DNA from 3 places in the Allobacillus sp. SKP2-8 genome. Region 2 is predicted to be linked to each of the others. Evidence: riboswitches for the same ligand, from Rfam matches in the RefSeq annotation. Region 2 holds a riboswitch; each other region holds the start of a gene.

Region 1 (11,730 bases), on a different contig from region 2:
GAAGGATAGAAAAGGAATCTAAAGTGGGTGAGGAAAATGGGACTCAGGCTATCAGAATTAATGAATATTCCTTCTTTACAAGACGTTCACGTCATAACTGGTGAATCTTTGTTGGAGACAAAAAAAGTTGAATGGGTTTCCATCGTTGAGTTACCGGTTCAGAACTTTATCCGTAAGCATGAACTTGTTTTATCATCGGCAACGAACTTCAGGCAAGATGCTGATTTAAGTGATCAATTTGTAAGCGATATCATCCAGTCCGGTGCGACGGCCTTGGCGGTTGCGAGTGATAATTGGACGGAGACTTTACCTCAAAGAATCATTGACTTGGCTAATGAAAATCAATTTATTCTTCTGTTGTTGAACTGGAAATCCACCTTTTCCGACATTGTCCAGGAATCCTTGCAAGTCATTAATGAGCACAATGAAAAAAGAAGAGAAAAAACAGAGGCTCTACGAATTAAATTGATGGATCAAGTGCTCAATAATAGTTCGTTGGAAGCATTAATGAAAATACTATATAAAGAAATCAATATCCCTGTCGCCATCAGTGATGAAGAGAAGCAGGTACGGGCCAATTATGATTTTGATCAAGAAATCATCGATGCCATCAATCAGTTTAATGATCTTCCGGTTCAGTTAATGGAATCACCAATTGTACCATCAAGCGACCACCCACTTTACCAACATATTAACCAATATACAGTCGGTAACCAAACATGCTACGAATTGACGATCTTTTCAAATCATAAAAAACAAGGGTATTTATTATTTATGCCTAAAAGTCCGGATGAGCTAGATTGGTTTGTCATGCATGCGTTGGAGCATGGCTTAACGGCATGTGCATTATACTTTTTAACGGAAAATGCCATTGAAATGACAGAAATTCGATTGAAAGATAATTTTGTGATGCAGTTGGCCAAGGAAATAGAGCGTATGGATGCGAAAATTTTATCAAAGGGTGATTTGCTGGGTTATGATCTCTCTTTACGGTATGCCTGTATTGTTGGTGATTTTACAACAGGCTTTTCGGAAACATCTTGGCGTGAAGAGAAGGATCAACCTGGTCATTCTTCTTTGCATAGTTTGAATTACTATATACAAAAAGAAATAACGTATGCAGAACAGCAATTAAATCGAAGGACGATGTCATCGTTTGAAGAAGGTGAGGTCGTTATCTTTCTGGAAATTGATGAAGGAGGTCACCAAAAGACTGTCAGCCATTTTTTGGATATGATTGAAAGACGCTTACATGATCAGTTGGCAGGGATTACGTTTGCATGGGGTATTGGTATTCACAATCAAGGTTTGCAATCTTTTTATAAAAGTTATCAAGAAGCCCGAACAGCACTCGATCTGCATGTAGAGCAAACGACCTTTGGTGGCAGAACGTTTTTCGAGGAAACGAAGTTGAACCGACTACTATTAAGTATAGAAGGGACGGATGCATTAATAAATATTGTGAATGATACCATTCGTCCATTGTTGGAATACGATCGAAAAAAGCAATCAGATTTAATTCACACTTTCATGACTTATCAAACATTCAAAGGAAACGTTAGTCAGACAGCCAGGGCATTGTTTTTACATCGTCAAACATTATTATACCGATTACGGAGAATTGAAAGTTTGACGGGTCTGACACTCGTTGATTCTGATGATTCATTTTTATTGGAGATGAGTATCCGATTATGGCAACTAAAAAATGGAGAATGGAATGAAGCGTAGGTAAGGAGTACAACGGACACATAATATGAAAAAATGACTGACCCGTACGGAGTAGATTTAACTCCGTACGGGTTTTCTTTTGGACACCTACTTAGCAAGTAAACAAAGTGTATGAGTCCATGAATGAAATTTCATACAAATTGTATGTTACCAAAACCACCTGGGCGGTAATACAATAGAATAAGAGTTATTATTTAAATATTCTAAATATAAAGCGCTTTCATTTAGAAGGGAGGAAAAGACCGTGTTGACGTTCGAAGTAGGAGAGTACCTGAGAAGATTAAAGAAAACAAAACATCAAATGGAAAAAGAAGGTATAGAAGTTTTGTTGGTGACAGACCCGGCGAATATGAATTATTTAACAGGTTATGATGCATGGTCCTTTTATGTGCATCAAATGCTAATCGTTATAATCGACGAACCACAACCAATATGGATTGGTCGGTATATGGATGCTAATGGTGCGAAACGTACGACCTGGATGCATGATGAAAATATTGTTTCTTATCCGGATTATTTCGTGAATTCACATCAATTTCATCCAATGCAGTACATTGCAAAGCTTTTAACTCAGTTAAAACAAGAAAAGCGCGTGATTGGTGTAGAGATGGATCAATATTATTTTTCAGCAAAATGTTATACGACATTACTTGAGCATTTGCCAAACGCAACATTTAGAGACTGCACCTCTATGGTGAATTGGGTTCGTATCATTAAATCCGACCAAGAGATTGAGTTGATGCGACGAGCGGGGATGCTGGCAGAGCAAGCCATGCAAGCAGGTATCAACGCAATTCACACAGGATCAAGAGAATGTGATGCAGCAGCGACAATTTACTATGAATTGGTTAAAGGGAGAGAAGAGTTTGGTGGGGATTATCCATCGATCGTACCGATGCTGCCCACAGGAGATAAGACATCGGCACCTCATTTAACTTGGTGCGATGATTATTTTGAGGAAGGCAATGCCGTCATTATTGAACTTGCTGGTTGTCATAAGCGCTACCATACTCCATTGGCAAGAACGGTATTTCTCGGTAATCCAACTGATCGCCTAAAGAGACTTGATGAAATTGTACAGGAAGGTATAGAGAGTGTTTTACAAAAAGTGAAACCAGGAGCCTATCTTGAAGAGCTGGAAGAAGCTTGGATTGAGTCAACACGGAAATATGGGATTGAGAAAGAATCTCGTTTAGGTTATTCAATTGGATTAAATTATCCGCCAGATTGGGGCGAGCATACTGCAAGTATTCGTAAAGGTGATCGGACAGTCTTGGAGCCAAATATGACATTTCATTTTATACCTGGATTATGGTTCGATCAAGATGGTATCGAGACGAGTGAATCCTTCCGTGTGACTGAAAACGGTGTTGAACTGCTGACGAATTACCAACGAGGACTTATTCAAAAAATACCTTTTCATTTTCCTGATGATACAAAAGGAATTATTAGTTAAGTTAGCAATGAATGAATATAGATATTAATTAAGGAGGAGATTATATGACAACATTCAAACCAGGAACGAAAGCCTCATGGTCAGGGGAAAAGGATCAGTTAGCCTTTGGTGCGACACAGGTGCCCATCGTAAATAGTGTTTCTTTTGGTTACGATGATATGAATGAGTGGTATGAAATTGCAACTGGGCAACGAGAGGGTCATATTTATGGCCGGAACACAAATCCTACAAATCAAGCATTTGAGGATAAAGTAAAAGACTTGGAAAATGCTGAGGCAGCCACTGCTTTTGCTTCAGGTATGGCAGCAATTTCAAATACGCTATATACATTTCTACGTCCTGGAGATCGAGTCGTTACTATTAAAGATACGTATGGTGGAACAAATAAAATTTTTACAGAATTTCTCCCAAATATGGGTGTAGACATTACGTTTTGCGAAACTGCGGATCATGAAGAGATGGAAGCGGAAATTGCGAAAGGCTGCGATCTTGTTTATTTAGAATCGCCGACAAATCCGACACTGAAAATCATCGATATTGAACGCATGGCGAAAGCAGGTCATGAAGTCGATGCACTGGTTGTCGTGGATGGAACATTCGCATCACCTATTAATCAAAATCCATTAGAGCTCGGTGCGGATATCGTTCTTCATAGTGCAACGAAATATTTAGGTGGACATTCAGATGCAATGGGTGGAGTCGTCGCAGGCAGCAAAGAATTAGTCGATAAGATTTATCACTACCGTGAAATTAATGGGGCGACAATAAATCCTCATGCAGCTTATTTATTATTGCGCGGAATGAAAACATTGCATTTGCGCATTCGTAAACAAAATGAAAACGCAATGAAAGTTGCAGAGTATTTAAAAACATCCGAATGGGTAACCGATGTGTTTTATCCTGGCTTGGAAGATCATGTCGGCCATGAGATCGCAAAGAAACAGATGAAAGGCTTTGGTGGAATGCTAAGCTTTAACGTCCGAGGTGGCGTTGAGACGATGAATAAATTTTTGCCGAAGTTAAAGTTAGCGAAACGGGCAGCAAGTCTAGGGTGTGTGCAAACTATTATCGGACCTCCACGAGTAACAAGCCATGTTGAATGTACGCCAGAAGAGCGTGCAGCGATGGGCATTCCGGAGGGCTTGATCAGGTATTCAGCAGGTATTGAAGACCCAGAAGATCTAATAGCTGATTTAGAGCAAGCATTTCAAGCATTGCCGGAAGAGCTTCTTACTGCAGAGGTGAATGAATAGACAGTTTGATTAATTGACGAAAAAAGCAGTTCAACGAAGGGAATGAGTCCTCTCTTGAACTGCTTTTTAATTTGATTTCATTAAGAATTTCCGTTCGTTTTCGGGAGTTGGTAGCATACATGTATCTTGACGTCCGAACCATTGATAACGATGGTGGGCGATACATGTATAGGCTTGATCACGAAGCGGTCGTGGTAAAAGTCTTAACAGATACAAATAATTCCAAGGTGCAGGGAGATGTTTCGCAATGCGGAGGGCTGCGGTAGATGTTGTATAGATTCGACCTGATTCAATAAGAACAATGCTATCTATATTTTTATTGTTTAATTGCTGCATCACTTTTCTGCCTAAATCACTTTGTAATGAAGCAAAACGGAATTGGTCCTGTGAATCCCGGTTGATTAAAAATTGGACGGCTCCGTTACAAAGGTTACAAACGCCATCGAATAGAATAATGGATTTATTCACTGAGCAATCCTCCATTCATCACCACAAGGGTTCTTCATGATCGCTAAGTTCAAACAAAAAGGGCATGGCTAAGTAGTAACCAATGAGAAAAGCGAATAAAAGAGGGATGGCTATTGTTAGAGGTACGTCAAAAAAACCCAAAATAGAAACGACAAAGGCACTGATAAATGCATAAAACATTCCTTTTTTTCTACTCCTTGCCGTGAAATAATTTGTTTTTGCACAATGTGGGCATCGTTTTCCAACACCTGTACTGGAAGCCATCCCCAAAGCTTCTTTATAGGTATATTCATAGCCACAATGTTTACATTGAAACATTCTATTCGCTCCCTATTTAAATAGTTTCCTCAGCAATTTCCCAGAACCTTTACCTGCAACACGCCTACCGACCCGTTTTCCTACACGTCCTTTTCTAACAGCATCGACATCATTCCAAATGCGAAGGAATTTATAAATTTTTGATTTTAAAGACATACGCCCATCTCCTTTATATTGTCATCAAGCGCACTAAAAATAAATATTTTCATTAATATCTTGAATAACGATATACTCTCTATCTTAAGTATACATCGTTTGTTGAATTTTCCCAAGAAAGCAACGTGGTTGGTCAGACCACCTTGAAGTTATATCTATTGTCAGTTATAATTAAAGTAACAAAAAAAGTGAATCGACAAGACCACAGGGGGAGCCAATGAGTTGGCTGAGATTGAGTGCGATGCTCTAAACCCTTTGAACCTGTTAGTTAGCACTAGCGTAGGGATGTGGCTTCAATGGTGCAATGCTGGGTGACCCATAATGAAGCCTCCCTAGGATTGCTTTTTTTGTTGTCTAAAAAGAGAAACAGAAGGGGAGGAATTATTATGAATCATAAAACATTGATGTTAGTGGAAATCGCGATCTTAACTACGTTAGCGTTTCTGCTCGACACGATACCAGGATTGCAATTTACCATTTGGCCTCAGGGTGGATCGGTATCATTTGCGATGATCCCGGTTTTTATTATTGCATTCCGTTGGGGGTTAAAAGCAGGACTTGCCTCCGGATTAATCTTTGGCGTATTGGATTTATTATTTGGAGGAACAGTAGTCCATTGGTTACAAGGATTATTGGATTACATTGTTGCCTTCGTTGGACTTGGGGTTGCCGGTGTGTTTGCTAGCGGCATCAGGAAAGGCCTAAGTAATAATGATCATACAAAAGTGTCTATGTTAATTATTCTCGGGACATTTATTGGCATGGCTATTCGGTTTATCGCACACTATTTAGCAGGGGTAATCTTCTTTGCTCATTTTGCGCCGGAAGATCAACCCGTATGGCTTTACTCATTAGTATATAATTCAACCTATTTAATTCCAGGTTTTATTTTATCTGCTATCATCATCATTATGCTCGTTATATCCAGACCACAACTTGTAGTACGCACAAGCTAAATGACAGAATATCCCTTTCCCAGCAAAGGGATATTTTTTATACCTATTATAGGTACCGTTCAAATAAGAACCTCTTAGAAAAATGGATTAGAATATTTGTTTCGTCGATGGCATGTACGTATAATTAACTGTAGAAGTCATAACAATGGAGGTTTAGAATCGTGAATACAGTGTATGATTTTTCCGTTGAAAAAATGAGCGGTGAGACCACAACTTTAGAGAACTATTCGAATCAAGTGATGTTAATCGTTAATACAGCAAGTAAATGTGGCTTTACGAATCAATTTGAGGGCCTGCAAAAGTTATATGAAACTTATCAAGATCAAGGTTTCGTCATCCTTGGATTTCCAAGTGATCAATTTATGAATCAAGAATTTGAAGATCAAGATGAGATCCTGAATTTTTGCCAAACGAATTATGGTGTATCATTTCCGATGCACACGAAGACAAATGTGAAAGGTAAAGAACAACATCCATTATTTCACTATCTAACGGAAGAAAAGAAAGGAATGCTTGGTGGCGAAATCAAATGGAATTTCACGAAGTTTTTAGTGAATCGTGAAGGAAAAGTCGTTGAAAGATACTCGCCTCAAACAAAGCCAGAAAAAATCGAAGCAGACATCAAGAAATATCTATAAGAATTGTAGCATGAGTTTTCGTTTTAAACGGCTTATGTACAAGTTGACCATACTTGAAGAAATCAACGAAATTCACCAAAAATATACCCCAGTTGGATAAGCTACCCTTTCCAACTGGGGTTTCTGTTGCGATAGATTAAATGATTTGATGGAAGATCAATATTAAAAATCTTTGTTGATATTTTTATCTTTAAAGAATAAAGCTTGCTCTGAAAACGATAACGTAAAGTGACCGCGTTTAATAGATAATTCATCTTTCATTTCGTCTATGATTTGTTCCAACGCATCTTCATCGTTATCCTTTTCTCCTCTGGAAAGAGTGAGACGAATAACTACGCCTGTATCTTGTCCCTTTAATGAAGGGATATCATCGTGGGATATATTCAGTTGCTCACCTACGTCTTTTGGATATGTCATCCACAATTCTTTAATAACGTCCTTCCCAAAGCTTTCCTTCAAACGAGGCATTAAGAAATCTTCTAATTCTTCTTCCCATACTTCAGCAACGTAACTGTCCGTGTATTCACCTGTTTCTAGATGAGAATAAACTAAGAATTGGAAATCTGGATCTTTGACCGGCTGTACAATCGCTGCATAAGAGAATTGTTCATAAATAGAAGCATTATCATACATGACGTCAACGATTTCCATTTCATCCGTAAAATGTTTATCTAAATAATCAGTAGCTTCCTCTCTAACCTTTTTTATATGTTCAGGATCTTTTTGTAGTCCGAAATAAGTAGCTGCGACGATTAAAATAATTAATCCTAGCAAGAAGATACCGATTACTAAAAAAACCTTATTTTTATTACTCAATTCATCACCTCAGTTTTCTTGAGAGTAATATTACTCTTCCGCTATCTATTATATAGAGGGGAAGGTGGTGAGTAAATGCAATTCCTCAAAAGTACAAAAATTTGTTAATTAGATAGAATTTTTGTAATATTATATCTATATAAGATTAAAGGGGGAAAGGCTATGAAACATGCGATTCAATTAGAGTCAATGGACCAAAAGAAAAAGATGAATAAGTGGTTAAAATGGACACTCATCATTTTGGCGATTCTAGCTGTCATCATAATCGGTTTGCTAATTTACGTAAACGCTTACATCGATCGGTCACTCGCACAGACAGAAGGGACAGTTTCACTGAATGGTCTGGAAGAGGAAGTGACGGTTGTATATGATGAGGTGGGCGTCCCACATATTCAAGCAACAAATGATTTAGATTTATTCTATGCTCAAGGCTACATAACAGCACAGGATCGAATCTTTCAGATGGAACTATCGAGAAGGCAAGCATCTGGACAGTTAAGCGAAGTCATTGGTGAAAGTATGGTTGAGCAGGATAAATATTTTCGGACATTAGGCTTGCGGAGAGCTGCAGAGAAATCATTAGAAATATATGATGAAGAATCACTGAATGTATTACAAGCATATGCAGATGGAGTAAATGCATATATCGAACAAATGGAAACGAATAATTCTATGCCTGCTGAATTTAAACTAGCAGGTCTGAGTGAAATTAGAGAGTGGACGCCATTGGACTCACTGACAATCGGAAAATTCATGGCCTTCGATTTAGGTGGGCATTGGGAACGGCAAGCATTTAATTATTATTTGATGAACCATTTCGATGAAGAAGTCGCTTATGAACTATTTCCGACTTACCCTGAAAATGGACCGACTAATATTTTGGAAGAAGAATACGTCGATGTGACTGCCAGTCTCTCGAAAGCAGTTATGCCACATGAGTTCAATGGAAGTAATAACTGGGCAGTGAGCGGGGAAAAGACGAAATCCGGTTCGCCATTATTATCAGATGATCCGCATTTAGGTTTATCGACACCTTCCATTTGGTATCAAAGTCATTTAGAGTCACCTAACTATAATGTTTCTGGCGTTATATTCGCAGGAGTGCCAGGTATCATCCTAGGGCATAATGACCATGTTGCATGGGGAGTTACAAATGTTGGCCCTGATGTACAGCAGTTATATTTGGAGCGAAGACATGAAAATGACCCAGCAAAATTTGAGTATGACGGGGAGTGGTATGAGGCGGACGTCATTACGGAAACCATTCACGTTGATGGTCAAGAATCAATCGACTATGAAGTAACTGAAACCATTCACGGGCCGGTCATATCAGAGTTTGCCAATGGAGTCGAAGAAATAGAAGGAGATACTGTGTTGTCGGTTGATTGGACAGCTCTAGAAGCTACAACAGAGTTGAAAGCTTTATTGGAGTTTAACCAGGCAACCAACTGGAAAGAATTTGAGAAAGCTTTAGAAGGGTTTCATGCACCAGCCCAAAACTTTATTTTTGCTTCTAAGGATGGAACGATTGCTTATAAGGCAAATGGCAAAATACCAATCTATGAAAACCCAGATGATGCCCTATTGCCGATGCCTGGTTGGGATAGCCAGTACACATTAGATGAATTCATCCCATTTGATGAACTCCCAACAGTAGTAAATCCGGATAAAAACTTCATTGCAACAGCAAACAACAAAGTCATTGATGATTCGTATCCATATCATATTAGTCATGTATGGGCACAGCCTTACCGTTATTCACGTATTGAGGAGTATTTAGCATCAAAGGATGATTTGACTGCAGAAGATATGATGGAACTTCAAATGGATCAGAAAAATAAACAAGCAGAGTTATTTGTTCCCATATTTTTAGATGTTCTTGGCGACCAAGCTGATTCGCCGGCGGAAGAGCAAGCGATCAAAATATTAGCCGACTGGGACTTTGAAGATCATAAAGATGAAGCGGGTCCACTTATATTCCATACAATGTTGAAAAAAATCGAAGAAAATTTATACGCTGATGAAATTCCTGAAGAAGTACGATCAATGTTCAAGGGAATGGGCCAAACAACAGACCAACTGATTCTTCAGTCTTATGATGGAGAAGAGTTACATTGGATTGAGCAAAATGGAGGATTGGATCAATTGCTTTCCAATTCTTTCAGCGAAACCATTCAATATCTTACAGATGAATATGGTGAAAGTTTGAATGAGTGGAAATGGGGAGACTATCACCAGATCTATTTTGCACATAATCTTTCTGGCATTTCCTTCTTAGAACGATTTTTCAATCCTGATCCACCACAACCACTCGGTGGAAGTGGAGTCACTGTTATGGCAGCAAGAGGAAAAGAAGATGGGATAGTTAACCATGGAGCAGGCTGGCGATTCGTGAACGATTTAGCTGATCCAAATTCAGGCTATCATATTGTGGGTCCTGGCCAATCAGAGCATTACCGAAGTGATTATTATCAGAATCAATTAGATGATTGGATTAAAGGCAATTATCATGAGACGAGGATCGATAATTACTCAGGTGATCAACTTACATTGGAGCCTAAGTAGAACAATTCGATAGTATGCAACAAAATTTCATAAAAGAAATTAAAGCCCGAATGATTTATGCGTAAAATAAATCGTTCGGGCTTTTTGTTTGATTGGTGATCCGTCAAAACACTTCAATATCTCTTTTGTCTTAGCTCTCTTTTAAGTTCTCCTGCTAAGCACGTTGATTCAATTCGTGTAAAGCTTGTGTCGTGCGCTTGATCTCTCCGTGTAACTCTTCGTTCTGGTTCGCTTGATTTTGAACGGTAGCACTAATCTCTTCCACAGAAGCAGTCGATTGCTCTACAGTTGATGAGAAATCATTCATGGAATCTTCTATGAGTCTTGCATGATCATTGACTTCATCGGCTAATTGTCTAAAGCTTTTCATTTGGTCCATCAATGTATTGGCATTTTCAGAAAATGAACCGAATAACTCACTATTATCAGTAATGGACTCGATGTGTTCTTTCATTTGCTTATCAATATCATGGATTTGTCGATCGGTTGTTTCATTGGAAGCCCTCATACTTGTTAAGTTGTTTGAAATTTGTTTAGCCGTTTGCTCTGTATGATCTGCCAGCTTACGAATTTCTTCTGCAACAACAGCAAACCCTCTACCATGCTCACCTGCACGAGCTGCTTCAATCGAAGCGTTTAATGAAAGCAAGCTTGTTTGTTCAGTAATATCTTGAATAGATTGAATAAATGATACAGATGAATCCACTTTATCACTTAATTCGTTAAAAGCCGCCTTCATTTCTCCAACACTTGCTTGGAAAGTTCTCATTTCATCAACGAGTTCAAATGATTCGATTTTACCCTTTTCAGCTTTCGTTTTCGTTTCATCTGTTTCCGCCTCAATGCGATCTAAATCACCAACCATTTTTTCTAATAACATCGAAGTTGTACCAATGGACTGGTGAATATCGGAAATTGTTCCTGCTTGTGATTCAGTACCTGTTGCAATTTCTTGGATGGCTCGGTTCATTTCATTTAACGAATCTTTTTGGGTGTTGGATTGCCATTCAATCCCGTCCATACTTTGTTGGATTGTTTTCGTCTGTTGCTCAATGAGTTGATTTTGTTTTTGTTCCTTCTGGAATGCTTGTTCATTACTGGCTTGGAGTTCTTCCAATGTTTTTTGATTTCGAGATGTAATGACAAGCTGTAACAGCAAGACAACGCTTGTCAGTGTAAAAATCAATAACGATGTTGCATAGTCGAATAAATAAGTCTCCCCATGTATATAGATAAACGTTATGAATAATCCAATACTTAGTGTGAAACCAAATAAGAAAACGGGTAAAGATAAATAGAAAGAACTAGTGATCAATAAAAAATAAATCAAAGCGGCTGTTTGTCCTGATGTTGTTGCGAGAATTAAAATTGTTCCG
Region 2 (6,350 bases):
GCGGTAAGGCAACGGGTTTTGGTCTCGTCATTCCCAGGTTCGAATCCTGGTAGCCCAGCCATTTTGCGGAAGTAGTTCAGTGGTAGAACACCACCTTGCCAAGGTGGGGGTCGCGGGTTCGAATCCCGTCTTCCGCTCCATGGCGGCATAGCCAAGTGGTAAGGCAGAGGTCTGCAAAACCTTTATCACCGGTTCAAATCCGGTTGCCGCCTCTCTGTTACAATCGTTATGAATATTGATTGCTGCCGTTTTATTACATGCCAGTGTGGCGGAATTGGCAGACGCGCGGGACTCAAAATCCCGTTCCCTTCATCGGGAGTGTCGGTTCGATCCCGACCACTGGTATACCAAGTCAAGTGACTTAGAATTAAAACCGTTAAAATGTTGTTCTATCAATGTTTTAACGGTTTTTTTGTGTTTGAATGTCGTCAGAAAGACTAAGTTTTAACCTATGCTACACAAATGCTACACATTGAAAACTGAAAAATTTATCAAACTAGACCAAAAGAACCTACCTTGAGCCAGTATATTATATGTTTTATAATCTTGATAACAGTTAGTAATAACATCCTTTTCAGCTTCTAACATCTCTACACCTTCTTAACCGCGTGCAGGATAGCATTATCGCTGATTAATTTTTTAGTTAAATCGAACAATGTTATAAATAAAGGAAATTTATTGGATATTGTCGAATTACTAGTAAGTAAGAGGGGAAAACCAAATAACGGTATTTTAAAGCTTCTAAATCGTTTGTCCCGAATAACAGACGGAACCGTTAACCATCAGGAGGATTCTTTTATGAAAAATCGAATAAAGTTTTCAATGACAGTATTTATTTCAATGATTATTATATTAGCTGCATGTGGATCAACTGATGAAGAAATTACGACAGTTAATAGTAAGAAAGAAGTGAATGATTTAACTGTAAGTGCAATTGAATCTAATAGTTCGATGGATGATGTTGAATCAAACGAATCTGATTCTGCTGAAAAAGAAAGTAAAGAAGTAAAAGTCCTATCGGAAACCAATGAACCTATTCAAATTGGTAGTGGGGAAGAAGCGATCAAATTCCTGAAGCAACAATTACTAGAGGGAAAAGATGATAATATTTCGTTTGGTACAAATGGTGAAATCGAAGAAGATGAAAAGGGTACATATTATACGGTTCAATTGGTCGACATATCGTTGCGTGTATCTGGGAAGACAGGGAACTTAGGTTATTATAAAGTGTATCAAGACGGTACGTATGAACTCTATCAATTAAGTTCTAATACAAATGTAAGCGACCAATCTACGGATGATAAAGAGAAATATCTAAGTAGACTTCGTGATGTTGAAAAAGAGATGGAAACTTTACGAAAGAATTCCGACGCTATGACAACATTAGACATGGAGAAAGAACAAGTGTTTAGATATGAAGTTTGGGATAAAGAGCTAAATGAAATTTACGGCGTATTGAGGGAAAAACTTAGTAAAGAACAGGCGGACCAATTAAGAAATGAACAACGAGAATGGATAGAATACAGAGATGAAACCGCTAAAGAAGAATCACTAACATATGAAGGTGGTTCAATGGAATCGTTGCAGCATGTGGCTACGCAAGCAACACTTACAAAAGAAAGATGCTTTGAGTTAGTATTAGATTATATGAATTAATCATTGGTGACAAAGTAAAACCGGCTCAGAGGTTATGTATGGAGTATATGAAGCCTTAAATAAATTAGGGTAATCGGTTACCCGGTTGGGATTCTCTTTTTAACAAAATTTGTCTTGGTCGCTTCAGTAATATATACAAGTATCTAACTAATTACGAATATCATAAGCTGTAAAGAAAGACCTTTTTATCGATATTCATATATGCCACTATACAATGAGTAAAAATGGAGGTGTCCGGAATGACCAATCGCTATCATTGTTGTGCCACATGTAAACATTTTCGGATAGATCGATTTGAAGATGGGAGTAGGCGAGTTTATTGTAAAAGACTAGGTTTTGATACGAAACCAACGTACCAATTTAATTGCTGGGATCCAAAAGATCGCGTAGTGGAAGCGATGAAAGAAGAGAAAGACTGACCGACCAATAACTCAATTCATTTGGAAGAGATTTGTTCATTCAGTAGTAATCATTCTATTCAAATAGTTGAATATATTAAATGTTAAGTGTAGAATGAAAAGTAATAGAATAATAAATGAATTGTTTCTACTAGGGGAGCTTGTGTTTCAAGCTGAGAAAAAAGATAAACTTTTTGACCCTCAGGACCTGATCTGGATCATGCCAGCGTAGGGAAGTAGTTTAAATGTTAACTACCAAACCAGGTCCTTGTGATCTGGTTTTTTATTTTCCCTATTAATACATAAATATGGAGGTAAATATTATGGAGCTAAACAAACAAACTGTATTAATTACTGGAGCAAGTAGAGGGGTGGGTGCTAAATTAGCCACTACTTTCGCTGAACAAGGTGCAAATGTTGTTGTGAATTATTTTAAAAGTAAAGAAAAAGCTGAGGAGCTATCAACAACGTTGGGGGAAAAAGCTATTGCACTACAGGCAGATGTCCGTGATACAGAACAAGTTGATGAAATGGTCAAAAAGGCTGTAGAACACTTTGGTACACCGATTACGACGATTGTGAATAACGCATTGGTAGATTTTCGTTTTGACCCAGTCGCTCAAAAGAATGCATTTGCCCTCGACTGGGATGGTTTCAATACACAGTTCGAAGGAAGCATTAAAGCATCTTTAAACACGATACAAGCATGCTTAAGCGACATGAAGGAGCAACAGTTTGGTCGGGTGATTAACATTGGAACGAATCTCGTCCAAAACCCAGTCGTTGCGTACCACGAATATACAACGGGTAAAGCGGCAATGATTGGATTTACGCGTAATATGGCGAAGGAATTAGGTCAATACGGTATTACTGTCAATATGGTCTCTGGCGGGTTATTAAAAGAAACGGATGCAAGTAGTGTAACCACAGAGGAAGTGTTTGGAATTATTGAGTCAACCACACCTTTACAAAAAGCAACTAGGCCTGAGGAATTAGCTGATGCGGCTTTATTTTTCGCTTCGCCTTGGGCACGAGCAATTACTGGACAAAACCTCGTCGTAGACGGCGGACTAGTGATGGATTAAAACAGGAGGGAATCGAGCATGTATAAGAATTTAAAGGTCGTACAAGAACAGACCCCGTTAGTTCATAATATAACGAATCAAGTGGTGACAAATTTTACGGCGAATGGATTGTTAGCTGTTGGCGCATCACCGGTCATGGCGAATGCGATTGAAGAGGTTGCAGAAATGGCTTCGATTGCAGGAGCAGTCGTCCTAAATATAGGGACGTTAACGACAGACACAGTTGATGCCATGATCGAAGCTGGCAAAGCGGCAAACGAAAAAGATCATCCTGTCATTTTAGACCCTGTGGGGGCAGGCGCAACAAGTTTCCGCACTGCAAAAGCAAAGCAGATTTTAAATGATGTAAACGTTACAGTTTTAAGAGGAAACGCAGCTGAGATTGCTCATTTAACGGGTGAGCAATGGGAAATCAAAGGTGTTGATGCTCGTTCGGGAGATGGAGACGTCACACAATTGGCTAAGAGAGCTTCAGAACTCTTTAACAGTACAGTAGTGATTACGGGTGAAGTAGATGTCATTTCAAATAATAAAGGTACAAATCTCGTCACAAATGGTGATCCCTTACTGATAAAAGTGACAGGAAGTGGTTGTTTATTATCTTCAGTGATTGGTGCATTTGCTGCTGTAAATAACAATATTCTTGAAGCGGCTACATCGGCTGTTTCCTTTTATGGTATTGCTGCAGAGAAAGCGGCAAAGTTGGTTGGAGACAGGGGGCCAGGAAGTTTTCAAATTGAATTTTTGAATCAACTTTCGAAAGTAACAAAAGACGATGAAGTTCTTAGTAAAATCGAAAGAACTACGAAATAAAGGAGCCGAACTATGGTTATCGCAAAAGCATTAACGATTGCTGGGTCAGATAGTGGTGGCGGAGCGGGGATTCAAGCAGATCTTAAAACTTTTCAAGAGTTAGACGCTTATGGAATGTCCATTATAACTGCAGTAACAGCTCAGAATACGTTAGGCGTTCATGGGGTTTATCCGATACCTTTAAATGGGATTGTTGAGCAGATTGATGCAATCGGTAAGGACATGGGAACGAACGCATTGAAAACGGGCATGTTATTTTCGGGTGAGATCATAGAGGCTGTTAGTGAGCGAATTCATCATTACCAATGGGACAATGTTGTCATTGATCCAGTTATGATTGCTAAAGGTGGGGCAAAGCTTTTGCAAGATGAAGCTGTTAACGCATTGATCGATACACTAATTCCACTATCAACGGTCATAACACCTAATATTCCTGAAGCGGAAATAATCACCGATAGAAAAATAAAAACCATGGATGACCGAAAGAGAGCCGCTCAAGATATCGTTCGAATGGGCGCTACGTCGGTTGTAATGAAAGGCGGTCATGGAAGTGAAGATGACGTTGTTGACTTATTTTTTGATGGTGAAACATTCGTTGAAATGACTTCTCCAAGAATAGACACCCGTCATACACATGGAACAGGCTGTACGTTTTCTGCTGCGATTACAGCCGAACTAGCAAAAGGCGTTGAAATAAAGCAAGCAGTCCTAACAGCAAAAGATTTTACCCGTGCAGCAATCGAAACGGAATTAGGGATAGGCGAAGGACATGGGCCTACTAATCATTGGGCGTATAAAAAAAGGGGTGTAAAAAGTTTCTGATATGGTAGACAAAAAAACAGAACAAATCAAAGAATTACTTCCTGTTTACTTTATTATGGGGAGCCCTAACTGTAATGGCAGGGACCCGGTTAACGTGCTTGAAGAAGCAATTGCAGGGGGGATTACGCTATTTCAATTTCGAGAAAAAGGAGAAAAAGCTCTAACTGGAAACGAGAAACTGAGATTGGCAGAGCGCTTGCAAAGAGTATGTCAGGAAAACCATATTCCCTTTATCGTAAATGACGATCTCGATTTAGCAATCGAGTTAGATGCTGACGGCGTTCATGTTGGCCAAAACGATTTGGAAGCGGGTATAGTAAGAGAAAAGTTTAGCAATAAGATTTTAGGCGTTTCCACGCACACGATTGAAGAAGCGGAGCAAGCGATCAAAGATGGGGCGGATTATTTAGGTTTAGGTCCAATTTATCCGACGAGTTCTAAAGACGATGCTGAAATAGTCGCAGGGACAGAGATTATAGAACGCTTCAGAGATCACGGAATCACTGTACCGATTGTAGGGATCGGTGGCATTACACCTGAGAATGCTGAGCAAGTAATTCAAGCAGGCGCGGATGGAGTCGCCGTAATCTCTGCTATTGCTTCTTCACCCAATGTGGAAGAGGCAGCCGAAAGCTTTCTTCGTGCTAATAATAAGTAATGGGGTGTGACATGCGTCCATTCCCGAGAAAATTTTGAAAGAGATGTAATGTTGAGTGGAAAAGAAAGGCAAAAGGTACTTGAAAAGATTGAGGAAAAAATCGATATAATTACTGTGCAGTTTTGGATTAAGCAACTTGAAAAAAGTAAAACATCTTCTTGAATGAATGATAAAAAAATTGCTTCGTCGATATTTTGACGAAGCAATCCTTTTCTTTCACTGTACTTCAATGTCCCATATTTCCTACATACTTAAGCATCATTTTTAATTGATTCATTCAACCAGTTTCTTGCCTCCAAAGCGACTTCCTGTGTTAAATTATGTCCGTTCACCCAAGCTGTCGTGACGTCAGCACCTCGATCTTTAAATAGATTGATGACGCGTTCGCTTTCGGATTCCGGTACAATCGGGTCACCTTTTCCAAGGGATAAGAAGACGTCCATATCGCTGAAGTCTTGTGTCTTTTCAACATCTGCTGGATATAACGGAGCGAATAATGCAGCTCTTTTGAACGTTTCTGGATACTCTAACATCAATTGGATCGCGATGTTGGATCCGTTTGAGAATCCGACAAAAATGACATCTTCCAATTTGAAATCATGCTCTTTGGATTTTTCTACGATGAAGTCATAAAGCTCAGTTCCACGGAATTTCAGATCTTCCCAATCATACTTGCCTTCACCATGACGTTTGAAGAATCTGTTCATCCCATTCTCTTGTACATTGCCTCGAACACTTAAGATGTTAAATTCAGGATTTAGTAACTCTCCAAGACCAACTAAGTCTTTTTCTGTGCCACCTGTTCCGTGAAGAAGTACGAAAACTGGTGCGCCTTTTTTATTTTCCATGTAAATGTGTTCCACGTAATTACCCTCCATTTTTGTTATTCAGGTCGATTGATTGTAAATAATTTACCTA
Region 3 (11,730 bases), on a different contig from region 2:
GGAGTGATGATGTGAAGTTACAAAAGATGTATATAAATGGAGAATGGCTGCATGCCAAATCCGAAAAGACTCGTGAAATTATTAATCCTTTTAACCAAGAAGTAATCGCTACAGCAGTAGAAGGAAATGCTGAAGATGCAAAAACAGCGATTCAAGCCGCACGCGTAGCATTTGATGAAGGCAGTTGGAGTACAATGCCTGCAAGTGAGCGTGGTGCAATCGTCAATAAAATTGGTTCATTGATCGAGCGAGACTTAGAAGAACTGGCAGAACTCGAAACATTAGATACGGGTAAAACCGTTCAAGAAAGTCGCGAAGATATGGCCGACATTGCGAATGTATTCTTTTATTTCGCAGGTCTCGCTGATAAAGATGGTGGCGAAGTCATTGCTTCTCCAATCCCGAATAGTGAAAGTAAAGTCGTTCGTGAACCTGTCGGTGTCTGTGGTCAGATTACACCATGGAACTACCCACTGCTTCAAGCCGCATGGAAACTCGCACCTGCTTTGGCTTCAGGCAACACGCTAGTCATGAAACCGAGTGAGATTACACCATTAACGACTGTAAAAGTTTTTGAACTCATGGAAGAAGCTGGTGTACCAAAAGGTGTTGCGAACTTAGTACTCGGAGCCGGAAAATCTGTAGGCGCTGAATTAGCTTCCAACCATGATGTCGACTTAATTTCATTCACCGGTGGCATCGAAACAGGAAAAACGATTATGCAAGCAGCGAGTGACAATATGAAAAAAATTGCTTTCGAGCTTGGCGGTAAAAATCCGAACATCGTTTTTGCCGATGCTGACTTTGAAACAGCTGTTGACCAAGCATTAAACGCTGTATTTTTTCACGCAGGTCAAGTGTGCTCTGCGGGAGCGCGTCTGTTAGTAGAGGAAAGCATCCATGATGAATTCGTAGAAGAGTTAGTTGAACGAACGAAACGAATTAAATTAGGAAACGGTTTCGATGAAGACACACAAAGTGGACCAATGATTTCAGCTGAACACCGCGAAAAAGTGGAAAGCTATGTAGAAATCGGTAAAAACGAAGGTGCCAAACTCGTCGTTGGAGGTAAACGTCCAGAAGACCCTGAGTTAGAAGACGGTTTTTTCTATTTACCTACAATTTTCACAAACTGCACAAGCGACATGCGCATTGTTCAAGAAGAAGTGTTCGGCCCAGTACTCACCGTCGAAACATTCCAAACGAAAGAGGAAGCCGTCCAACTTGCTAACGATACGATTTACGGATTGGCTGGTGCCGTTTGGACACAAGACTTGAGTAAAGCAGAATTTGTTGCTGCCCGTTTACGCATGGGAACAGTTTGGATCAATGACTTCCACCCTTACTTTGCGCAAGCACCTTGGGGCGGTTATAAACAATCAGGTATTGGCCGTGAACTTGGACGTGAAGGCATGGAAGAATATACAGAGTTAAAACACATTTTCCGCAATAAACAACCGAAACCGATTAAATGGTTTAAGTAAGAAGTCGATGGCGTACTGATAGATTCTTAAAAAGGTAGCTGTACCATGATTGCTCATGGTGCCTTCCTTTTGCACATTTTGTTAAATTTTTATTTAATAAATAAAACAAACTAAATAAAATATCAATGAGGATAAGTTTTTAGATTCTATAAAACAATCTTCAAGGGGGTAAATGACATGACACAAACATATGATTACGTAATTGTCGGCGGTGGGAGTGCAGGTTCTGTACTCGGTAACCGCCTCAGCGCAGATAAAAATAACAGTGTTCTTATTTTAGAAGCAGGACGAAGTGATTACTTTTGGGATTTATTTATTCAAATGCCTGCCGCGTTAATGTTCCCATCCGGCAATCGCTTTTATGACTGGATCTATTCAACAGACCCTGAGCCGTATATGGACGGGCGCCGTGTCGCTCATGCTAGGGGGAAAGTACTTGGTGGATCAAGTTCAATCAACGGGATGATCTATCAACGAGGTAACCCATTAGACTATGAGAAGTGGGCTTCAGAACCAGGGATGGAAAAATGGGATTTTGCCCATGTCCTTCCGTACTTCAAACGGTTAGAAAAAGCTTTTGGAGCCGATTCTTCCGATGAATACCGCGGGCTTGATGGTCCGATCAAATTAAAACGTGGCCCTGCAACTAATCCGTTATTCCAAGCATTCTTTGAAGCTGGCGTTCAAGCGGGTTATGCAAGAACACCTGACGTCAATGGATTTCGCCAAGAAGGCTTTGGACCGTTCGACAGCCAAGTGCATAACGGTAGACGTGTATCGGCGTCACGTGCTTATTTACGCCCAGTGATGCATCGCAAAAACCTTACAATTGAGACACGTGCTTTTGTGACAAGCATTAATTTCAACGGTAAGAAAGCAGAAGGATTAACATACAAAAAGAATGGAAAAATCCATCACGTCAACGCAGGAGAAGTCATTCTTTCTGGCGGTGCATTCAATACGCCGCAGTTATTACAGTTGGCTGGTGTAGGAGATGCCGAACATTTGCGTTCCGTTGGCGTTGAACCGATTCATCACTTGCCAGGGGTTGGAGAAAATCTGGAAGATCACTTAGAAGTATATATTCAGCACGCTACTCCTGAGCCCGTTTCCATGCAACCGAGCTTAAACAAACTGAAAATGCCTTGGATTGGCTTGCAATGGTTACTTGGTCGTACCGGACCAGCAGCATCCAACCATTTCGAAGGTGGCGGATTTGTCCGTTCGAATGATGAAGTTGACTATCCGAACTTAATGTTCCACTTCTTGCCGCTAGCTGTACGGTATGATGGACAAAAAGCAGATACAAAGCACGGTTTCCAAGTTCACGTTGGACCGATGTATTCCAACTCAAGAGGAAGATTGAAGATTCGTTCCAATGATCCATTTGAGTATCCAAGCATCGTCTGTAATTATTTATCTACCGAAGAAGATCGTCGCGAATGGGTCGAAGCCATCCGTGTTGCACGAGACATTCTTTCTCAGCCAGCGATACAAGGATATAGTTCTGGTGAAATTTCTCCAGGGCCTTCTGTCCAAACAGATGAAGAAATTATCGAGTGGGTTAAGAAAGACGGAGAAACAGCACTCCACCCATCATGCACAGCTAAAATGGGCCCTGCTTCTGACCCGATGGCAGTAGTAGACCCAGAAACAATGAAAGTGCATGGGTTAGAAAATATCCGTGTCGTGGACGCATCCGCCATGCCACGCACAACGAACGGAAATATCCACGCTCCAGTATTGATGTTAGCTGAAAAAGCAGCTGATATTATCCTCGGTAATGAACCGTTGGAACCAGAATATAAAGATTATTATGTTCATGGCGTTCATGCCCCAGATGCAGGGGCAGTTAAGGCGTAAAAATAATCATGAAATAGGAAAGAGACCGCTCTTGTTGAGAACGGTCTCTTTTATTTTTGCAGGGAAAGAAATGAGCTTTAGATTTAGTGTAGCTAAAAGCAATATTATTAATATATTCTAGTTTCTTTTATTTAATTTTGCGGATTTGAATTAATATTAGATAAGAAATCTTCTTTTGTTCTCAATACGTGATTTTGAGCATGTTCGCGAGCGGCTTGTTTATTTTGGTTTATAATTGCCTGTACAATTTGTTCATGTTCTTTAATTGATTTTTCCACTTGGAAATCCACAAAATCCGGGAATTGTGGCTGTAATCCATTCCATAAATCTGAGAGTAATGAAAATAGCCGTGCACTCTTCGAAGCTTTCCATATAAACGAATGAAAGGCTTCATTTAATTCTACATAACTATTACCTTCAGAATGTTTAATTCTATTATGAATTTGTTGAAGTTCATCAAAATGTTCTGGGGAATCACAAGCTCGTTCTGCAGCCATCCCTTCTAGGAATGCACGAATTTCATAGTGAACTTCAATATCTTCTTTTCTCAAGCCAATTACTACAACTCTGCGATTACTCTGAATATTGATAAGCCCTTCTCTGTCTAATACTTGAAAAGCTTCCCTAACTGGCATTCGCGAAACTCCTAATAAATTCGCAATACCTTCTTGCGTAATCTCTTGTCCCTTCTGTAATTTCCCATTATAAACCGAGCTTCTTAGAGAATGAAGAACTTGATCCGTCGTTGATAACTTTTTTATTTTTTTCATAATTATCTTCCTCATTTTGTATTGATATATTCATTATAACTCTTTGACAATTTAAAAATTAACAAATATAATTATTTTATTATTTGGATACAAAATACATTATACAAAATACAATTGGAGGATTAAAATGTTACCCTTAGAAGGTATAAAAATCATTTCATTAGAACAAGCCGTTGCAGCGCCATTTGCCTCCAGGCAACTCGCTGATTTAGGGGCTCGTGTTATAAAGATTGAAAGACCTGAAACTGGTGATTTCGCGAGAAACTATGATCAAACTGTAAAAGGAATGTCTAGTCACTTTGTGTGGATTAATAGATCCAAAGAATCTCTTACATTAAATATGAAAGCGGATTCAGGTAAATCAATATTTAAAGATTTACTAAAAGACGCAGACGTAGTGCTTCAAAACCTAGCTCCAGGGGCGATGAATCGTTTAGGTTTTAGTAATGAAGAACTTCATAAAATTAATGACAAGTTAATTATTTGTAATATTTCTGGCTATGGTTCTAATGGCTCTTACGTCAACAAGAAAGCCTATGATTTGCTCATTCAATGTGAGGCTGGTTTCTTATCGATCACGGGAACTGAAGAAACACCTTCTAAAGCAGGAATTTCAGTAGCAGATATTGCAGCTGGCATGTATGCATATAGTGGTATCTTAAGTAGCATTATCAAGAGAGCTAGAACCGGTAAAGGAGAAGTACTGGATATATCCATGTTAGAAGCATTAGGTGAGTGGATGGGATTCCCAATGTATTACTCGCTTTATGGAGATAAGGAACCAAAACGTACAGGCTCTCATCATGCAACTATTTATCCTTATGGGCCTTTTCAAACCGCTGGGGAAGAGACTATTTTCTTTGCCATCCAAAATGAAAGAGAATGGGTAAATTTCTGTGAAAATATTTTACATAACCCTGACCTGGCTGTAGATTCTCGTTATTGTAACAATTCGAAAAGAGTTGAGAACAAAGAAAGTTTGCAACGTGAAATAGAAGATGTTTTAAACACTAAAAGTCTGCATGAAGTTATGAATGAACTAGAAGAAAATAAAATTGCTAATGCTCAATTAAAAAACATTAAGCAATTTGCTAACCATACTCAACTTCGTGAAAGAAAGAGATGGATAGATGTTGAGACACCAGTAGGAAGGATTAAATCACTCCTCCCACCAGCCGCAAATAGTAAAGAAGACATCAAAGTATCTCCTATTCCAGAAATAGGTGAGCACACAAATCAAATATTAACAGAACTAGGTATGGATCAAGATACAATAAAACAATTAAAAGACTCTCAAGTTATATAAAAAGGGCTGATTAATTATGTTAAATAGATCTTTGTTATTTGTACCGGCAGATAAAGAAAAGATGCTCAGGAAAATAAATGAATTACAGGCGGATTTAATAATTATAGACTTAGAAGATGCAGTTAGAGTTGATGAGAAGCATATCGGGAGAGATTTGATTAGGAAATATATTGGCGACTGGGAAAAACCTGTATTTATTCGCGTCAACAGTATAGAAACAAGTGAATTCCAAGTAGACATGCAATTAATCCTGGAAATAAGCAATGCGGTGTCATTACAAGGTGTAATGCTTCCAAAGTCCTCATCAAGACGTAATATTGAAGAGCTTGCAGAACATCTTGAAACAATTGAAAATCAAGGAAGTAGACAATCAAAATTATCGATTATTCCTCTGATTGAGAGTGCTCTAGGAGTGCATAACTCTATAGAAATTGCATCTAGTCACCAACGGGTTATGATGTTAGCTTTCGGTGGTGTTGATTTTACCACCGATATCGGCGCTCAAATTACAGACGGAGAAATGGAATTACTATATGCACGATCAAAAATGGTTATTGCTTCTCGTTGTGCAAATATAAAACAGCCAATTGATACTGTTTATACGAACTTCAAAGACAATGATGGGTTCATTGAAAATTGTATATATGTTAAAGCGTTAGGTTTTGCAGGAAAATTATTAATCCACCCATCCCAAATTAAAGGTGCTAACGCTGTGTTTTCTCCTTCAAAAGAAGAATTTGAATTTGCACAACAATTGGTATCCCAGGCTCTTAAAGAAAAAGGGGCCTTTCAATTAGATGGAAAGATGATAGATAAGCCGATTATTGAGAAAGCTGAGAGGATTCTTAATGAATATGAACTAATTAAATCAAAAAACTAGGGGGATAAAATATGGCGCAACCAGCTCAGAAAAATGATCAATTTAAAATGAACACAAATCCAACTAGAAGTCGAGTAAGTATTTTTAACATTCCCATTGTATGGTTTGCAGTTATAACTGCTTTGGCATTAGTGGCTATGTATACTGATAATTTACCTACAGGAATTATAGGTGGTTTACTCATCATGATGGTATTAGGTGAGTTGTTTGGCTGGATTGGTGATCATACTCCAATCTTAAGGAGCTATCTAGGTGGCGGTGCAATCCTAGCAATTTTCGGTTCCGCTTTTATGGTATATGCTAATCTGATCCCTGATCAGACGGTTACACTTATTACTGACTTTATGAAATCAGGAGGCTTTCTAAACTTTTATATCGCTGCACTAATAACAGGAAGTATACTAGGAATGAACTCTGAAACATTGAAAAATGCTGGTGTAAAGTTTGCCCTACCTCTTCTTGCAGCCGTAGCAGGGTCCATAATTTTAGCAGGATTTGTTGGATTAGTAATTGGTTTCGGTTTTAAAGATGCAATCTTAGTAATTGCAATGCCTATCATGGGTGGAGGTATGGGAGCAGGTGCAATCCCTATGTCCCAGGTTTACTCAGAAATCTTGGGTAATGACCCTTCTTATTATATCTCGATATTGGTGCCTGCATTAGCACTAGGAAACGTCATAGCTATTATTTTCGCTGGATTATTAAATATGTTAGGTAATAAATTCCCTTCATTAACAGGAAACGGACAATTAATGGCTGGATTTGATGTAGAGAATAAAAAGATAACGTATAACATTGGAGAAATGGGAATTGGAGTCTTAGCAGCTTTAACGTTTTATATCATCGGTCAAATGCTTGGTAACTTCATTCCACTTCACCCATATGCACTAATGATCATTTCAGTTGCCGTATTCAAGCTCGCTGGTTGGTTACCACCGATTATCGAGTCCGGGGCAAACCAATGGTATCAGTTTGTTGCAAAAAACTGGACACTTGCACTCCTAATTGGTATTGGAGTCGCTTATACTGACTTGAATGCTGTGATTAATGCCTTAACTCTAGAATACATCTTACTTGTATTTAGCGTGGTGTTTGGAGCAGCCCTTGGAGCTGGTATACTCGGTAAACTAGTCGGTTTCCATCCAATCGAAGCATCTATAACTGCAGGTTTATGTATGGCTAATATGGGAGGAACAGGCGATGTCGCTGTGCTATCAGCTTCCAAACGAATGGAATTAATGCCTTTCGCTCAAATTGCCTCTCGTCTTGGCGGAGCACTCATTTTGTTGATTGCAGGACTAATTGTACCGTTGTTATAGAATATAAGTAGCGGCTATCATCTGATGATAGCCGCTTATGTATTGCTTCTTCCTGAATTCATTCGTCTACTTCACTTATCTCTGAAACAAAAATTATTACCGTCATGGCGTTCACGCCCCAGATTCAGAACTCTAGTAATCTAAGTCATTATTTCCCCGAATTCCCTCTCTTCAAAATATTTATTTGCAAGCGCATTCTACCTATGGCATACTGTGGATTGTAACGCAATTTAAAAACTTCATACGTTATATGTAGGGGAGCTAGTGATGCTAGCTGAGATTGTATTCTTGAAATACTAACCCTTTGAACCTGATCTGGTTGGTACCAGCGGAGGGAACATTTCATTAGAATCATTTACACATAAATGAGATATATTCCTGTGCGCTAAAGGACCACCCTTTAGCGCACTTTTTATTTTGTGTGAGCATGCTGATTATTCTAAAAGGGACCCTTCTCATATAACGAAAACAAATGGGGGTATTTACGTGAAAAAATGGATGAGCATCATTTTGTTTGTAGGAATCGCTTTTTTAGCAGCTTGTGGCCAAAACGATGAAAGTAATGGAAGTGACGAAGAAGGCAATGCTGACCTAACACCTGTAAAATTCGCACTCGATTGGACACCGAATACGAACCACACAGGAATTTATGTCGCAAAAGAAAAGGGCTATTTCGAAGAACAAGGCCTAGATGTTGAAATTTTACTACCTGGCGAAGTTGGCGTGAATCAGCTGCTAGCCGCCGGGAAAGCGGACTTTGGGGTTAGTTACCAAGAAGGCCTTACACAGGCGCGCTCGGAAGGTCTTCCACTCGTCTCCATTACAGCAGTGATGCAGCATAATACAGCCGGTTATGCTTCCCCTGTAGAAAAAGGGATTACTTCGCCAAAAGATTTTGAAGGGAAAAAGTTTGGAGCATACGGTTCTGACCTTGAGAGAGCGATGATGACAACAATCATGAAAAATGATAATGCCGATGTAGAAGAAGTTGATTTCATTACAACGGGGGACTCTGACTTTTTCGTTGCTGTTGAACGCGATGTCGACTTTTCACTTGTCTATTATGGTTGGACGGGAATTGAAGCAGAACTAAGAGGTGTAGATTTAAACATGGTTTATCTCGCTGACTTTTCCGACAAACTTGATTTCTACACACCGATCCTTGCTACTAATGAAAAGATGATCTCCGAAGATCCAGAGTTGGTAGAAGCTTTTACACATGCAGCTGTGAAAGGGTATGAGTTTGCGATTGAGCAACCAGAAGAAGCTGCACAAGTATTAATTGATGAAGTACCTGATCTTGACCCGGAACTGGTGAAACGCAGTCAGGAATGGCTATCACCTCGGTACAAAGATGATGCCGAACAGTTTGGTATCCAAGAACAAGAAAGATGGCAGAAATTTGCTGACTTTTTATTAGAAAATGACATTATCGATGAAGCAGTAGATATTGATCAAGCATTTACGAATGAGTTTTTACCAGAGAAGTAGGTTCATAGATTACAGAAACTAGGAGTGTTTTTATGGCAAATGCCTTGTTAAGTATTCAAATAATCCCTAAGGTCGACGATCAAGATGTATATTCATTTGTGGAAGAAGCAATTGCCGTAATCGAGGCAACCAATGTGAAATACAGCGTACACCCATTGGAAACAACGATGGAAGGCGAATTGTCGGAGCTACTACAAATTGTACAGAAAATGAATGAGAAAATGTCAGCATTAGGTGCTCCAAGTGTCATCTCCCAAGTTAAAATTGCTTATCGACCAGAAGGAATCACAATGGATGAGCTCGTGGAGAAATACGAATGAAAACGAGTTTACTGAAACAAATATGGAGACCAATCCTTGCCATCTTATTATTTATCGGGCTATGGGAAGTAGCAACACGACTTTTTTCCATTGAGGAATGGCTACTCCCTGCTCCTTCCGATATTGTGATGGAGGCGAAAAGCGTTATTCCAACCTTTTTGCCTCATCTACAATCAACTGTAACATTATCTGTTTCAGGCTTTCTCATCGGGACGACAGTTGGTTTAGGGGTAGCAACGATATTACATCTCATGCCGAGAGTCCGAGAAACGTTTTTTCCCTTTATCATTATCTCTCAAAATATGCCGATTATCGTTCTCGCCCCATTACTTGTGATCTGGTTCGGATTCAATGCGCTACCTAAGTTAATCATCATTACATTAGCCTGTTTCTTTCCGATTGCCGTTTCCGCCTTAGGTGGATTTACACAAACGAACCGGGAGTTAGTCCACTATATGAAAATGATGGGCGCGAATAAAGCGCAGTTATTCTGGAAATTGGAATTGCCACATGCCATTCCGTCGATTTTTTCAGGACTAAAAATCGCAGGAACATACAGCGTCATGGCAGCTGTCGTATCCGAATGGTTGGGTGCACAAAAAGGTATTGGGGTATTTATGACACTTGCCGCTTCTTCCTATCGAACATCACGCGTATTTGTAGCCATTATCGTTGCAATGATCATCAGCTTAGCCTTTTATGGACTGATTCTATTATTGGAGAAGTTTTTCATTCGCTGGCAGAAGAAGGGGGAAAGCAATTAGATGTTGGAATTACGTCATGTGAGTAAGTCATTTGGACAAAAACAAGTTCTTCAGGAAATTTCACTTCACGTAGCGAATGGAGAGTTTGTTTCAGTAATCGGTCCCTCTGGAAGTGGAAAAAGTACGATGTTTAGTCTGATTGGAGGCCTTCTTGAACCAGATGCTGGTGAGATCTATTTAAGTGGAGAAAATATAACCAATAAACGTGGCTTCATTAGTTATATGCCACAGCAAGCCTCCTTATTTCCATGGCGAACGATTATAGAAAACGTGTTAGTCGGCCAGGAACTACAAGGAAAGAAAGATTACGAACGAGCTGAAGCGATGTTAAAAAGAGCAGGACTCGGTGATGTGATTCATGCCTATCCTCATGAGTTATCTGGTGGCATGAAACAACGGGTCGCTTTCATCCGTGCTTTGTTAAGTCCACAATCATTGATGCTGCTCGATGAACCGTTCTCGGCTCTTGATGAGTTTACAAGAACCGATATGCAAAAGTGGCTTTTATCCATTTGGGAGGATGACGAACAATCGATTCTCTTTATTACCCATAATATTGACGAGGCATTATTTCTGTCGGATAAAATTATTATCCTATCCGTCAACCCTGCAGAAATTAAAGAAGTCATTGAAGTCCCATTCAAGAGACCACGAGATGAAGAATTATTGCTTTCAGAAGAATTTCTTCAGTGGAAAAGAAAGATTATGGATGTCATTCAATATTAAACAGATCAATGAGGAGGAATGATGATGCAAAATCAATCTTGTAGTAATCAAACCGTTAGCGCGAGTTTTTCCATTCACCCGATGAGTGATGATTTTAAGGACATCATTCTCGGCGCGTTAGATGAAGTCGATACATCAAACGTCTGGTTGGAAACGGATGATGTTTCAACAAGTGTACGCGGGATGTCCACTCATGTTTTCGACGTAACAAAAGCGTTATTTATACATGCGGCAAAGACCGGGAAACATGTTGCATTCCAAGCAACTTATATGTGTGGATGCCCAGGAGATCCCGGTGAAAACACTAACCTTGAGGTTGATGAAATCCCGCTGAACAAAGAAAAAGTAGAAGATACAAAACAGTACGTTGCAGCGAAGTTCTCCCTCTACCCTTTAGGTGGCGGAGATTACATGGACCTTATTTTTCAACAAATCGAAGCAATGAAAACGTTTGTTACTGTTTCTTCTGCCCCTGTAGCAACGCGCCTAGAAGGTGAAGCAATCCAAGTATTCAATGGCTTGGAAAAGGTATTTAATGCGACGGTTGAAGGTGGATCTAGTCATACCGTCATGACCGTTTCTATTTCAGCGAATAGTCCGTCGCATACAGATAAAGTGTAAGCTCATCGTAATTAGAAAAGAGACCAGAGACCACGAGATAGTGTAATCTAAACTGTGTAAGTAGAAGAACGTTCGGCTTCTACTTGCCGGCTTGGTTTTTTTATTTACTTAGAATGATTATATATATAATTGAAGAAATTTAAATGACGGAATTAAGCGTAATCCTAAATCAGTGAATTGGGGCTA

Evidence for each region. Region 2 has a riboswitch for thiamine pyrophosphate ahead of FPQ10_RS11595 (3-oxoacyl-ACP reductase). Riboswitches for the same ligand answer to the same signal wherever they lie in the genome.
Region 1: linked by a shared signal. The riboswitch ahead of thiT (energy-coupled thiamine transporter ThiT) and the one ahead of FPQ10_RS11595 (3-oxoacyl-ACP reductase) in region 2 are both predicted to bind thiamine pyrophosphate.
Region 3: linked by a shared signal. The riboswitch ahead of FPQ10_RS08205 (ABC transporter substrate-binding protein) and the one ahead of FPQ10_RS11595 (3-oxoacyl-ACP reductase) in region 2 are both predicted to bind thiamine pyrophosphate.

Annotation. Positions count from the first base shown of each region.
Region 1 is NZ_VMHF01000001.1:555,255-566,984, reverse strand. It holds gene FPQ10_RS02880 (PucR family transcriptional regulator) at 37-1,728, shown strand; gene FPQ10_RS02875 (M24 family metallopeptidase) at 1,976-3,184, shown strand; gene FPQ10_RS02870 (cystathionine gamma-synthase family protein) at 3,229-4,437, shown strand; gene FPQ10_RS02865 (thiol-disulfide oxidoreductase DCC family protein) at 4,504-4,905, opposite strand; gene FPQ10_RS02860 (TIGR04104 family putative zinc finger protein) at 4,924-5,223, opposite strand; gene FPQ10_RS12910 (hypothetical protein) at 5,236-5,379, opposite strand; TPP riboswitch at 5,577-5,682, shown strand; gene thiT (energy-coupled thiamine transporter ThiT) at 5,766-6,335, shown strand; gene FPQ10_RS02850 (glutathione peroxidase) at 6,497-6,973, shown strand; gene FPQ10_RS02845 (hypothetical protein) at 7,136-7,789, opposite strand; gene FPQ10_RS02840 (penicillin acylase family protein) at 7,952-10,354, shown strand; gene FPQ10_RS02835 (methyl-accepting chemotaxis protein) at 10,509-11,730, opposite strand, start outside.
Region 2 is NZ_VMHF01000020.1:22,015-28,364, reverse strand. It holds tRNA gene FPQ10_RS11625 (tRNA-Gln) at 1-61, shown strand, start outside; tRNA gene FPQ10_RS11620 (tRNA-Gly) at 66-140, shown strand; tRNA gene FPQ10_RS11615 (tRNA-Cys) at 142-212, shown strand; tRNA gene FPQ10_RS11610 (tRNA-Leu) at 260-345, shown strand; gene FPQ10_RS11605 (lysozyme inhibitor LprI family protein) at 799-1,656, shown strand; gene FPQ10_RS11600 (hypothetical protein) at 1,896-2,075, shown strand; TPP riboswitch at 2,198-2,306, shown strand; gene FPQ10_RS11595 (3-oxoacyl-ACP reductase) at 2,378-3,139, shown strand; gene thiM (hydroxyethylthiazole kinase) at 3,158-3,952, shown strand; gene thiD (bifunctional hydroxymethylpyrimidine kinase/phosphomethylpyrimidine kinase) at 3,965-4,774, shown strand; gene thiE (thiamine phosphate synthase) at 4,776-5,432, shown strand; gene FPQ10_RS11575 (alpha/beta hydrolase) at 5,684-6,295, opposite strand.
Region 3 is NZ_VMHF01000008.1:60,393-72,122, forward strand. It holds gene betB (betaine-aldehyde dehydrogenase) at 27-1,484, shown strand; gene betA (choline dehydrogenase) at 1,662-3,347, shown strand; gene FPQ10_RS08185 (GntR family transcriptional regulator) at 3,479-4,117, opposite strand; gene FPQ10_RS08190 (CaiB/BaiF CoA transferase family protein) at 4,245-5,423, shown strand; gene FPQ10_RS08195 (HpcH/HpaI aldolase/citrate lyase family protein) at 5,440-6,303, shown strand; gene FPQ10_RS08200 (2-hydroxycarboxylate transporter family protein) at 6,315-7,622, shown strand; TPP riboswitch at 7,867-7,976, shown strand; gene FPQ10_RS08205 (ABC transporter substrate-binding protein) at 8,109-9,113, shown strand; gene FPQ10_RS08210 (thiamine-binding protein) at 9,146-9,433, shown strand; gene FPQ10_RS08215 (ABC transporter permease) at 9,430-10,197, shown strand; gene FPQ10_RS08220 (ABC transporter ATP-binding protein) at 10,198-10,923, shown strand; gene FPQ10_RS08225 (YkoF family thiamine/hydroxymethylpyrimidine-binding protein) at 10,948-11,544, shown strand.